2 regions of the Acidovorax sp. GW460-11-11-14-LB4 genome follow, and region 2 is predicted to be linked to the other one. Evidence: predicted binding sites of a transcription regulator. Region 2 holds the regulator's gene; the other holds the start of a gene.

Region 1 (5,373 bases), on a different contig from region 2:
GTCAGTGCTGCCGTGGGCTTTTTGCTCTGGTACACCGTGGTGCGCGAGGCGCATGAGATCCAGCCGCTGGTCCCCGCGCTCAAGAGCTGGTGGATGAAGCTGCACGTGCCTGCCAATTTCATCGGCTATGGCACGTTTGCGCTGTCGGCCATGGTTGCGTTTGCCTACCTGATCAAGCAGCAGGCCACCGAAACCCGTTGGTACAAGCTGGCGCCGCTGTGGCTGCTGGGCGTGGTGCTGTGTTTCGAGCCCATCGTGTTCCGCCAGGGGGCGACGGAAAACGGCGGCAGCTACTGGATGGTGTACTTTGGCGTTTCGGCCTTCATCGTTGCGGGCATTCTGCTGGGCCGCAAGCGCATCGCGGCGCGTCTGCCCTCGTTCGAGATTCTGGATGACGTGATGTACAAGTCCATTGCGGTGGGCTTTGCGTTCTTCACCATCGCCACGGTGCTGGGTGCGCTGTGGGCCGCCGAGGCCTGGGGCGGCTACTGGAGCTGGGACCCCAAGGAAACCTGGGCCCTGATCGTCTGGCTCAACTACGCGGCGTGGCTGCACATGCGGCTCATGAAGGGCTTGCGCGGTACCGTGTCCGCTTGGTGGGCGCTGGTGGGCCTGGCGGTGACAACGTTCGCGTTCCTGGGCGTCAATATGTTCCTGAGCGGCCTGCACAGCTACGGCACGCTGTGATGATTGAAGGCCTGCTAACGACTCCCCGCGAGATTGTTGGCAGGCGCGGCAGGCATGTCGGGCATTCGGTGGCGCGCAACAACTATTGCGTCTTCGGTGTAACCTGAGCGGTCCAGGGAACGAACTAACAGTTGTTCTGCTCTACCGCTGCAGCTGTCTCACCCCACATCACCGGAGCCACCATGCTGATCCCCTCGCGCGATTCGGGTTTTCACCACCCACATTCCTCCGAAATCACCCCCCGCTCGGTCTATGAAGACCGCCGCCAGATGCTCAAGCTGATGGCGGGTGGCGCCGCAGGTGCTGCAATGGCGGCCTGGGCGGGCCGTGAGGCCCTGGCGCAGCAGGTGGCAATCACGCGTCCCGGCAAGCTGGCGCCTTTGGCGGGCGCCAAGTCGGCGGTAGCAGGTGCGGTTTCCATGGAGAAGCTCACGGACTACAAGGACGCGAGCACCTACAACAACTTCTACGAATTTGGCACCGACAAGGCCGACCCCGCCCGCAATGCGCACACCCTCAAGACCAGTCCGTGGACGGTGGAGGTCGAGGGCCTGGTCAAGAAGCCCGGCAAATACGGCATTGAAGACCTGATCAAGCTCAGCGCGCAGGAAGAACGCATCTACCGCTTGCGGTGTGTGGAGGGCTGGTCCATGGTCATCCCGTGGGTGGGGTACTCGCTGGCCGAGCTGATCAAGCGGGTGGAGCCCCAGGGCAGCGCCAAGTACGTCGAGTTCGTGACCCTGGCCGACAAGGCCACGATGCCATTCGTCGGCTCGCGCGTGCTGGACTGGCCTTATGTGGAAGGCCTGCGCATGGACGAAGCCATGCACCCTCTGACCTTGCTGGCCTTTGGCATGTACGGCGAGGTGCTGCCCAACCAGAACGGTGCACCGGTGCGTCTGGTGGTGCCATGGAAGTACGGCTTCAAGAGCGCCAAGAGCATTGTGAAGATCCGCTTTGTCGAAAAGGAACCAGGCACCGCGTGGAACAAGGCGGCCCAGCAGGAGTACGGGTTCTATTCCAACGTGAACCCCAATGTGGACCACCCCCGCTGGACCCAGGCGACCGAGCGACGCATTGGCGAAGACGGCTTGTTTGCCAAGAAGCGCAAGACGCTGATGTTCAACGGCTACGAAGCCCAGGTTGGCCAGCTTTACGCCGGCATGGACCTCAAGAAGTTCTACTGATGGCCCTGGTCTCGGCGCCATCGTTGGCGGTGTATGAGGCTGTGGTCTTCTCTTGATCGCGATGCGAAAACTACTGCTCCACCCCGTCACCAAGCCGGCGGTGTTTGTGTTGTGCCTGTTGCCGCTGGCATGGCTGGTCTATGCGGCGGTGGCGAACCAGCTGGGTGCCAACCCTGCGGAGGCATTGATCCGGGCAACGGGTGACTGGACGCTGCGGGCGCTCTGCCTGGTGCTTGCCGTCACTCCAATGCGCGTCATCACCTCCACTCCTCAGCTGGCTCGGTTTCGGCGCATGCTGGGGCTGTTCGTGTTTTTCTACGGCGTGCTGCACCTGCTGAGCTACAGCTGGTTCGACATGGGTTTTGACATCCCGGACATCCTGCACGACGTCGCCAAGCGGCCATTCATTCTGGTGGGTACATTGGCCCTGGTGCTGCTGGCCCTGCTGGCCGCCACGTCATTCAATCGTGCGATCAAGGCACTGGGTGGCAAACGCTGGCAGGCGCTGCACCGCACCGTGTATGCGGTGGCAGGGTTGGCGGTGCTGCACTTTTTCTGGATGCGTGCTGGCAAGAACAACTTTGGCGAAGTGGCGGTCTACGCCGGCATCCTCGGCGCGCTGCTGGGCTGGCGGTTCTGGCAACGACTGCGCAAGCGGTCGGCCACACCGGCAGGTGCTGCGGCAAGACGGACAGCCGCAGGACCGTCTTGAGATTGACTACTACCAAATTGATAGCTGTCAGCGCATATTTTCAATGCGCTAGCAGCCGATTTGGCTGATTTTTAACCGTTGACTGCCCGCAGCGCTGGGCGCATTTGCCGGGTCACCGGGTCGATGTACCCGGTGGGAATCTGGTAGGCGCGGTCATCGAACAGGTCAATGCCACACATCAGGTTCTCGATCCATTCAAAGAAGTCGTTGATGGCTTCCTTGCCCATTATGGGAGCGCCGTGCTGCGGCACCAGCATGGCAATGTCGAGCTGCCGGGCCATGCGTGCCCACAGGCGCAGGATCTTGTTGGACACCATGTAGCGGCGGTGGAAGCCCTCCATGCGCGGGATGTGCGCCTTGAGGTCGGTCACCGGGACACGGGCCTCGGCCCCCGACATCATGGACACCCCCAGGTCGCCCGTGAACAGGATGCGGCTGACCGGATCGTAGAAGTGGAAGTTGCCTTCGGAGTGCATGAAGTGCGCGGGTAGCAGCACCAGCTCATTGCGTCCCAGGGGCAGGTGGCCGCCGCCGTCCGGCACACCGATCACCCGGTTTTCTGTCTTGCCCACCTTGGTGAAGTGCGGCGCAAAGCGCTCCCAGACGCGCGAGATCACCAGGTTGGCCTTGGTGCTGGTCATCCAGCGGTCCAGCGAGGCGATGATGTCTGGGTCTGCGTGCGAAGCGATCAGGTACGACAGCTTGTGCGGCGGGAAATGTTTGGTCATCCCCATGAACAGCTCGTTGAACGCGAGATTACCGCCCGGGTCGATGATGGCGCCGGTGTCGTCGTCCACGATCAAGAACTGATTGGCCTGCACGGCCTGTCCATCCTCCTCAATGAGGTCGGTGAACATCAGGCAAGCATGATTTTTGTCGCGGTAGAGTTCCAGGGCCATGGCCATCCTGCGGTGCAATAAAGCGCAGACTGTACGAGTACCCCTAAGCTTTGTGCTTGATGGAAATCAAGCGAAACCGCATTGCCTGGCCATCCTGCGCAGGCGATCGAATGTTTCAGCGTGGCTGCGAGGCGCTGGCTGCGGGCGACGGCGCAGTGTTGGTGTCGTTGCCCGGCGTCAGGGTTTGCGGCAGCGTGGCACGCTGGCTTGCTGCAGGGCCCGTCGGCAGATACAACGGCCCCCGCTGGCCGCAACCGGAAAGGGCTGCCGCACTGGCAGCAAGGACAAGCGTCCTGACTAGAGTTTGGGGAGCTTTCAACATGCGCAAATTGTACTTTTCGATGGTTGAAAATTTGTGCGAATTTAGAATGTGGCTAGCAGCGATTAACATGGCAACCATCACTGTTTACTGCGTATAAGCCGATGAGCTTCTTCTCGGTCTGAATGGGCACGGTCTTTATCCCCCTTCTCCTTCCACGTAAAAGAGCGTGTCAAATAGCCATCAGGCGATTCAGGGTTCTGCCTGATGTATTCATCTAAATCAGCCAACGCCTTGTCATAATTGCCTTTCCCAAGCCAAGCCAAAGCACGCCCTTTCAACGCATAAGAGTTTCGCGGAATTTTGTTCAGGGATCGATCAAAATCCTCTATTGCATTGTCATATTGCATTAATTTATTAAATAAATAGCCTCTATTTGAGCGCGCCAGCGGGAAGTCCGGCCAAATATTAATTGCTGCATTAAGGTCGGAAAGCTTATCGTCCACGCTTTCCCTTAGCATGGCGCGGTTTAAGTACGCTTGATGGTATTTTGGATTGATTTGTATTGCCTTGCTGTAATCTGCTATGGCGTCATTTTTGCGATTTAATGTGGTAAGAACTGTGCCGCGACTGAAATAATGAATTGAGTTCATTGGGCTAAGTCTGATGGCATTATCGTAGTCTGACAAAGATTTTTCCCAATTTCCAAGTTCTGCATGCCAATGAGCTCGATTGCTGAATATCGAAGATTCACTTGGGTCTAGCTCGATCGCACGGTTGAAATCTTTTAATGCACTCTCTATATCGCCAAGAAGAGCCAGAGACACTGCGCGACCGTTGTACCCATACTGATATGTTGAATCTATTGCGATTGCGGATTCATATTCGGTGATCGCTTTTTCATACAAACCGCTGTCCTTATATTTGCCTCCTTTTATTGCGTGAATGCGCGCACGGCTGCGAATAGTTAGTTGCTCTTCTTTAAGGGCTTCTGTGCAAACCGCTATGACGTGCTCAAGAGAACCCCTGGTTTTATCGCAGCGGTCGTAAGCAATATCGCTAGGGCTTTGGGCGTTTGCTGTGAACGAAAAGAGTAGTGATGAACAAACAAAAATAAATGGGCGCATGTTGCGAATGATATGTGGGTTAAATGATGCTAATGCCAACATAAATTTTATTGTTCGATTATCATTGATTTCATAACAAAGCTAAGAAAAATCAAGAGGCTCCACCTTTTGACCCGGATGACCTGACCCTAGTTAGATACGGAGCATCGGGCCGTATCACACGATAGATCGCGCACTTGACGGTGCCAAGACCAACGCCCCACACATCGGCCAGCTCGTCCATAGTGCATGCGCCGGAGAGATACATAGAAACCACCTGCGCCTCGTCCTCTGCGGACAGCGCACGCCTACGACCCCAACGCTTGCCGCGCGCCCGTGCTGCAGCCTGACCAGCCATGACACGCTCCCGAATCATGGAGCGCTCGAGTTGAGCGACAGCGCCCAAAACCTGAAATGTGAACTCACCAAATGGACTGGTGGTATCCAGTGGCTCCGTGAGGCTACGAATACAAGAACCGGCAGCCTTCAAACGCCCTTGAATGGCAAGCAAATCCGGAAGACT
Region 2 (5,373 bases):
CGGCCACGTCTGGGACGAGGACCTGGTCGAAATGAACAACCCCCTGCCGCGCTGGTGGGTGTGGCTGTTCGTCATCACCATCGTCTTTGGCCTGGGCTACCTGGCTGCCTACCCAGGTCTTGGCAGCTTTACCGGCAAGCTCAACTGGACGCAAAAGGGGGAGTACGAAGCCGAAATGGCCAAGGCCAAGACGGAGCTGGAGCCCCTGTATGCCCGCTTTGTATCCATGAAGCCCGAAGACGTGGCCAAGGACCCGCAGGCCCATGCCATTGGCGAGCGCTTGTTCATGAACAACTGCGCGCAGTGCCACGGCTCGGATGCACGCGGCAGCAAGGGCTTCCCGAACCTGACGGACAACGACTGGCTGCATGGCGGCACACCCGAAAAGATCCGCGAGACGCTGGAGAAGGGCCGCATCGGCAACATGCCTCCTATGGCAGCGGCCGTGGGAACCCCAGAAGACGTGCGCAACCTGTCGCATTACGTGTTGAGCCTGTCGGGTAGCCCGCACGACTCGCTGCGTGCATCGCTGGGCAAGTCCAAATTTGCGGCTTGCGCGGCCTGCCACGGCATGGATGGCAAGGGCAACCAGGCACTGGGTGCACCCAACCTGACCGACGACATCTGGCTGCATGGCTGGGGCGAGGCTGCCATCACGGCCATGATCAACAACGGAAAGGTCAACCAGATGCCTGCACAGGCCGAGAAGTTGACCGAGGCGCAGATCGGCGTACTCTCTGCCTATGTGTGGGGCCTGTCGAACAAGCAGGTGGCTGCACGTTGATATGTCCGCCGGGCGGTGCTTGAGGCACTGCCCGGGTTTTCTTTTCAGAGTAAGCCTGTCCTCCGTTCATAAAGCGACACCATGAGCACACCCAGCGAGCCTGCTCGCAAGGTCATCCCGATTACGCCAGTCGCCGCCGATGCGTCCTCTGCGGGCGAGATCATCTCGCTGTACGAAGCGCAAAAGAAGATCTACCCGCGCTCGATCAGCGGATTGTTTGCGCGCTGGCGTTGGGGCATGGTGCTTTTGACGCAGCTGGTGTTTTACGGGCTGCCGTGGTTTGAATGGGGCCAGCGCCAGATGGTGCTGTTTGATTTGGGGGCTCGCAGGTTCTACATCTTTGGCTTGGTGCTATATCCGCAGGATTTCATCTATCTCACCGGCCTTCTGATCATTTCGGCGCTGTCGCTGTTCCTCTTCACCGCCGTGGCAGGGCGCCTTTGGTGTGGCTTTGCCTGTCCGCAGACGGTGTACACCGAAATGTTCATGTGGATCGAGCACAAGATCGAAGGCGATCGCAGTGCCCGCCTCCGTCTGGACAACGGTCCCTGGACGTTCGAGAAGATCCGCAAAAAGTTTCTCAAGCAGGTGGTGTGGATCGCCGTGGCCCTGTGGACTGGGTTCACTTTCGTAGGGTACTTCGTGCCCATCCGCGAACTGGGCAGCGAGCTGCTGGCGTTTGAAGGCGGCTGGCAGATTTTCTGGGTGCTGTTCTACGGTTTTGCCACCTACGGCAACGCAGGCTTCATGCGCGAGCAGGTCTGTAAGTACATGTGCCCCTATGCGCGCTTTCAGAGCGCAATGTTTGATAAAGACACGCTCATCGTCACCTACGACCCTGAGCGTGGCGAGCAGCGCGGCCCGCGCAAGAAGAACATTGACTACAAGGCCCAGGGGCTTGGCGACTGCATTGACTGCTCGCTGTGTGTGCAGGTCTGTCCGGTGGGCATCGATATCCGGAAGGGCTTGCAATATGAGTGCATTGGTTGCGGGTTGTGTGTGGACGCCTGCAATACGGTGATGGACAAGATGCAGTACCCGCGTGGCCTGATCCGCTATTCCACCCAGAACGGCGTGGCCAAGCGCTGGACGCAGTCCCAGATGCTGCGTCGCGTGTTGCGTCCGCGTGTGCTGATCTACACCGCCGTACTGGTAGCACTGTGCGTTGCCATGCTGGCCAGCCTGGTGGTGCGCACGCCGCTGAAGGTGGATGTCGTGCGTGACCGGGCCGCGCTCTCGCGCATTGTGGCGGGGGGCAAACTGGAGAATATTTACCGGCTGCAGATCATGAATGCCACGGAGGGCGAACAGCGCTACCGCATCAGCGCGCGTGGACTGGAGGGGCTGGAGGTGGCCTCCGAGGCCGAAGTGGATATTGGCGCAGCAGAGTCGCGCTGGGTGGCCGTGCGTTTGCAGATTCCGTACGGTTCTGCCACTTCGGGCTCGCATGCGGTTCAGTTTGACGTGCAGGCCGTAGGGGCAGCTGCCCATGTGACGGAAAAATCCGTGTTTCTTGTGCCGCGTTGAGCGGCATCCCGGTGGGGCCTTTCAGGGCCGCACTTTGACCGATATTGTTGAGGAGTAGAGCACCATGTCTTCAAACCCTGCCATCGCGACACCGGCAATTCCCGTGCCCTGGTGGAAGTTCGGCCATGTGTGGCTGGTGATTGCCGGGCCTGCCATCGTGATCGTGGCTGGCTTTGTGACGCTGTGGCTGGCGATTTCTCGGCCTGACCCGGTGGTAGCCGAGGATTACTACCGCCAGGGCATTGAGATCAATAAGACCTTGGTGGCGCCGGAGAAAAGCCTGGCACCGGCCCTCAAGGCCCGCAACCATGCGGCCACCCCTGTGCAAGACCAACCACGCTGACAACCCTCCGGTCGCTGCCCCCAGCGACCCCAGGCAGCACCAGGAGACAGAACCGATATGTGGACGCAACGCCTGATGTGGATTGCATGGCCCGCCTTCTTGATGGCGGGCGTGCTGGAGATGCTGGTTTTTGCCATGGTGGACCCCCAGGACCTGCACTGGTTCGGCCAGCCCCTGGCGCTGTCACGGCAAGGGGTGTACACCCTCGCATTTTTTGTGTTTTGGGCCATCACCATGGCCACGAGCGCATTGACGACACTGCTGTCCATGTCTCCGTTCGAGGTCAACCGGTGCCCGGTGCCCGATGGGGAGCGCCCCGACGATTGCCGCAAGACATCGTCCTGCCCCTGAACCCTTTTCGCCTGCTTGTCTGGGCATGCAATGCATGCCGTTTCGCAAGAGATGGTTGTACTTGGTGCGGAACCGGCCCTCCGCGTGGAAGTGGCTCGGTGTCAGTGTCGTCAGTGGCAGGTCTGCTGGCTGTTCACGATGCGTCGCAGGGCATCGGTGTCGAGGATGCGCACATGGCGCTGTTTGACTTCCACGATCCCTTCTTCCACAAACTTGGAGAAGGTCCGGCTGACCGTTTCGAGTTTGAGGCCGAGGTAGCTGCCGATTTCTTCGCGCGTCATGCGCAACACCAGTTCCGACTGCGAGAAGCCCCGTGCATGCAGGCGCTGCACCAGGTTCAGCAAAAAGGCGGCCAGGCGTTCTTCGGCACGCATGCTGCCCAGCAGCAACATCACGCCGTGCTCGCGCACGATCTCGCGACTCATGATCTTGTGCACGTGGTGCTGCAGGGCTGTGACTTCGCGTGACAGCTCTTCAATGCGGTCGAAGGGCATGACACACACTTCGGCGTCTTCAAGTGCCACCGCATCACAGGTATGGTGGTCATTGACGATACCGTCAAGCCCGATGATCTCGCCCGCCATCTGAAAGCCCGTGACCTGGTCGCGACCGTCTTCTGTGGCCACGCAGGTCTTGAAGAACCCGGTGCGGATGGCATACAGGGACGTGAAGGACTCGCCATTGCGAAACAGCGTCCCTCCGCGTTTGACTTTGCGACGGACGGCAACCACCTCGTCAATGCGCTGGAGCTGCTCTTCGTTCAAGCCCACGGGCATGCACAGCTCGCGGAGGTTGCAGTTGGAGCAGGCGACTTTGATGGTGAGCGGGTTCATAGGCACATGGACTTGGGTTGTTGGTCGAGCATATCGTGCATGCCGTACACGAACCTGAATACAGGGCGCGGGCGAGCGGCTGACCTTCATCAAATTGTCGCCGTATCGCTTGTTGGTTCACTTGATGCAGGTCAAGGACATGTCCCGGAGCCTACGGCACAGTCAAGGTGTACGCAAGGAAATTTCCCCATGACTGCTGTTTCGCCAGATCTTCTGCGCCGCTTTGACGTGCCAGGGCCCCGTTATACGTCCTATCCAACGGCCGACCGATTTGTGGAGGCCTTCGGTCAGGAAGATTATGTGCTGGCGCTGCAACAGCGCCGTTCGGGCACGCTGGCCAAGGCCATGCCGCTGTCCCTGTACGTGCACATCCCGTTTTGCGAATCCCTGTGCTACTACTGCGCCTGCAACAAGATCATCACCAAACACCATGACCGCGCCGAGGTCTACTTGCGCTATCTGAGCCGCGAGATCGACCTGCACACCGCGCACTGTGGCGTAGGACAGGTGGTGAGCCAATTGCACCTGGGCGGTGGCACGCCCACCTTCCTCTCCGATGCGGGCTTGCGGGAGCTGATGGCCATGCTCAAGCGCAGCTTCACGCTGGCGCCCGGGGGCGAATACTCGATCGAAGTGGATCCGCGCACGGTCAACTCCGAGCGTCTGGCGCTCCTGGCTGAATTGGGCTTTAACCGCCTGAGTTTTGGCGTGCAGGACTTTGATGCCGAAGTGCAAAAGGCCGTGCACCGCATTCAGCCTGCAGAGCAGGTTTTTGCACTGGTGGAGTCCGCCCGCTCGCTGGGATTTGATTCGGTGAACGTGGACCTGATCTACGGCCTGCCGCGCCAGACGCCAGAGTCTTTTGACCGCACGCTGGCGCAGGTGGCGCAGCTGCGGCCTGACCGCATTGCGTTGTATGCCTATGCACACTTGCCGGAGCGTTTCAAGCCACAGCGTCGCATCATCTCCGCCGAATTGCCCACAGGCGCGAGCAAGCTGTCCATGCTCTCGCGCTCACTCGATGCGTTCATGGACGCTGGGTATGTCTATGTGGGCATGGACCACTTTGCTCTGCCTACCGACGCACTGGCTGTGGCCAAGCGCCAGGGACGCTTGCACCGCAACTTCCAGGGCTACAGCACGCAGCCAGACTGCGACCTGATTGGGCTGGGCGTATCGGCCATCGGCCGGGTAGGGGCGACTTACAGCCAGAACTCGAAGACGCTGGACGAGTACTACGACTTCCTGGACCAGGGGCGGCTACCTGTGGTCCGCGGGCTCGCCCTGACCCGCGACGACCTGGTGCGCCGCGCGGCCATCATGGCCCTGATGTGCCAGGGCGAGCTGCTGTTCGAGCCGATGGAGCAGGCGTGGTTGATCGATTTCCGCCAGTACTTCGCAGCAGAGTTGGCGCAGCTGGAGGGTATGCAGGAGCAGGGGTTGGTACGGGTGGGGCCGGAGGGCATTGAAGTGACCGCCACCGGGTGGTTCTTCGTGCGCGGTATCGCCATGGTTTTTGACCGTTATCTGCAGGC

What was found. Region 2 encodes FNR, which switches genes on or off when oxygen is low (the NO sensors DNR and NnrR bind a similar motif). Its sites were predicted from a motif close to TTGATNNNNATCAA; they were not measured.
Region 1: AC07X4_RS20590 (oxygen-binding di-iron domain-containing protein) is a predicted target of FNR. The motif match lies at 3,542-3,555, and genes of this name have one in related genera.

What each region holds. Positions count from the first base shown of each region.
Region 1 is NZ_JBWKYJ010000077.1:12,279-17,651, forward strand. It holds gene ccsB (c-type cytochrome biogenesis protein CcsB) at 1-687, shown strand, start outside; gene msrP (protein-methionine-sulfoxide reductase catalytic subunit MsrP) at 870-1,874, shown strand; gene msrQ (protein-methionine-sulfoxide reductase heme-binding subunit MsrQ) at 1,936-2,586, shown strand; gene AC07X4_RS20590 (oxygen-binding di-iron domain-containing protein) at 2,658-3,485, opposite strand; gene lptM (LPS translocon maturation chaperone LptM) at 3,601-3,807, opposite strand; gene AC07X4_RS20600 (tetratricopeptide repeat protein) at 3,885-4,913, opposite strand; gene AC07X4_RS20605 (recombinase family protein) at 4,963-5,373, opposite strand, start outside.
Region 2 is NZ_JBWKYJ010000018.1:43,543-48,915, reverse strand. It holds gene ccoP (cytochrome-c oxidase, cbb3-type subunit III) at 1-784, shown strand, start outside; gene ccoG (cytochrome c oxidase accessory protein CcoG) at 866-2,311, shown strand; gene AC07X4_RS09440 (FixH family protein) at 2,376-2,654, shown strand; gene AC07X4_RS09435 (hypothetical protein) at 2,712-3,005, shown strand; gene fnr (fumarate/nitrate reduction transcriptional regulator Fnr) at 3,116-3,838, opposite strand; gene hemN (oxygen-independent coproporphyrinogen III oxidase) at 4,028-5,373, shown strand, end outside.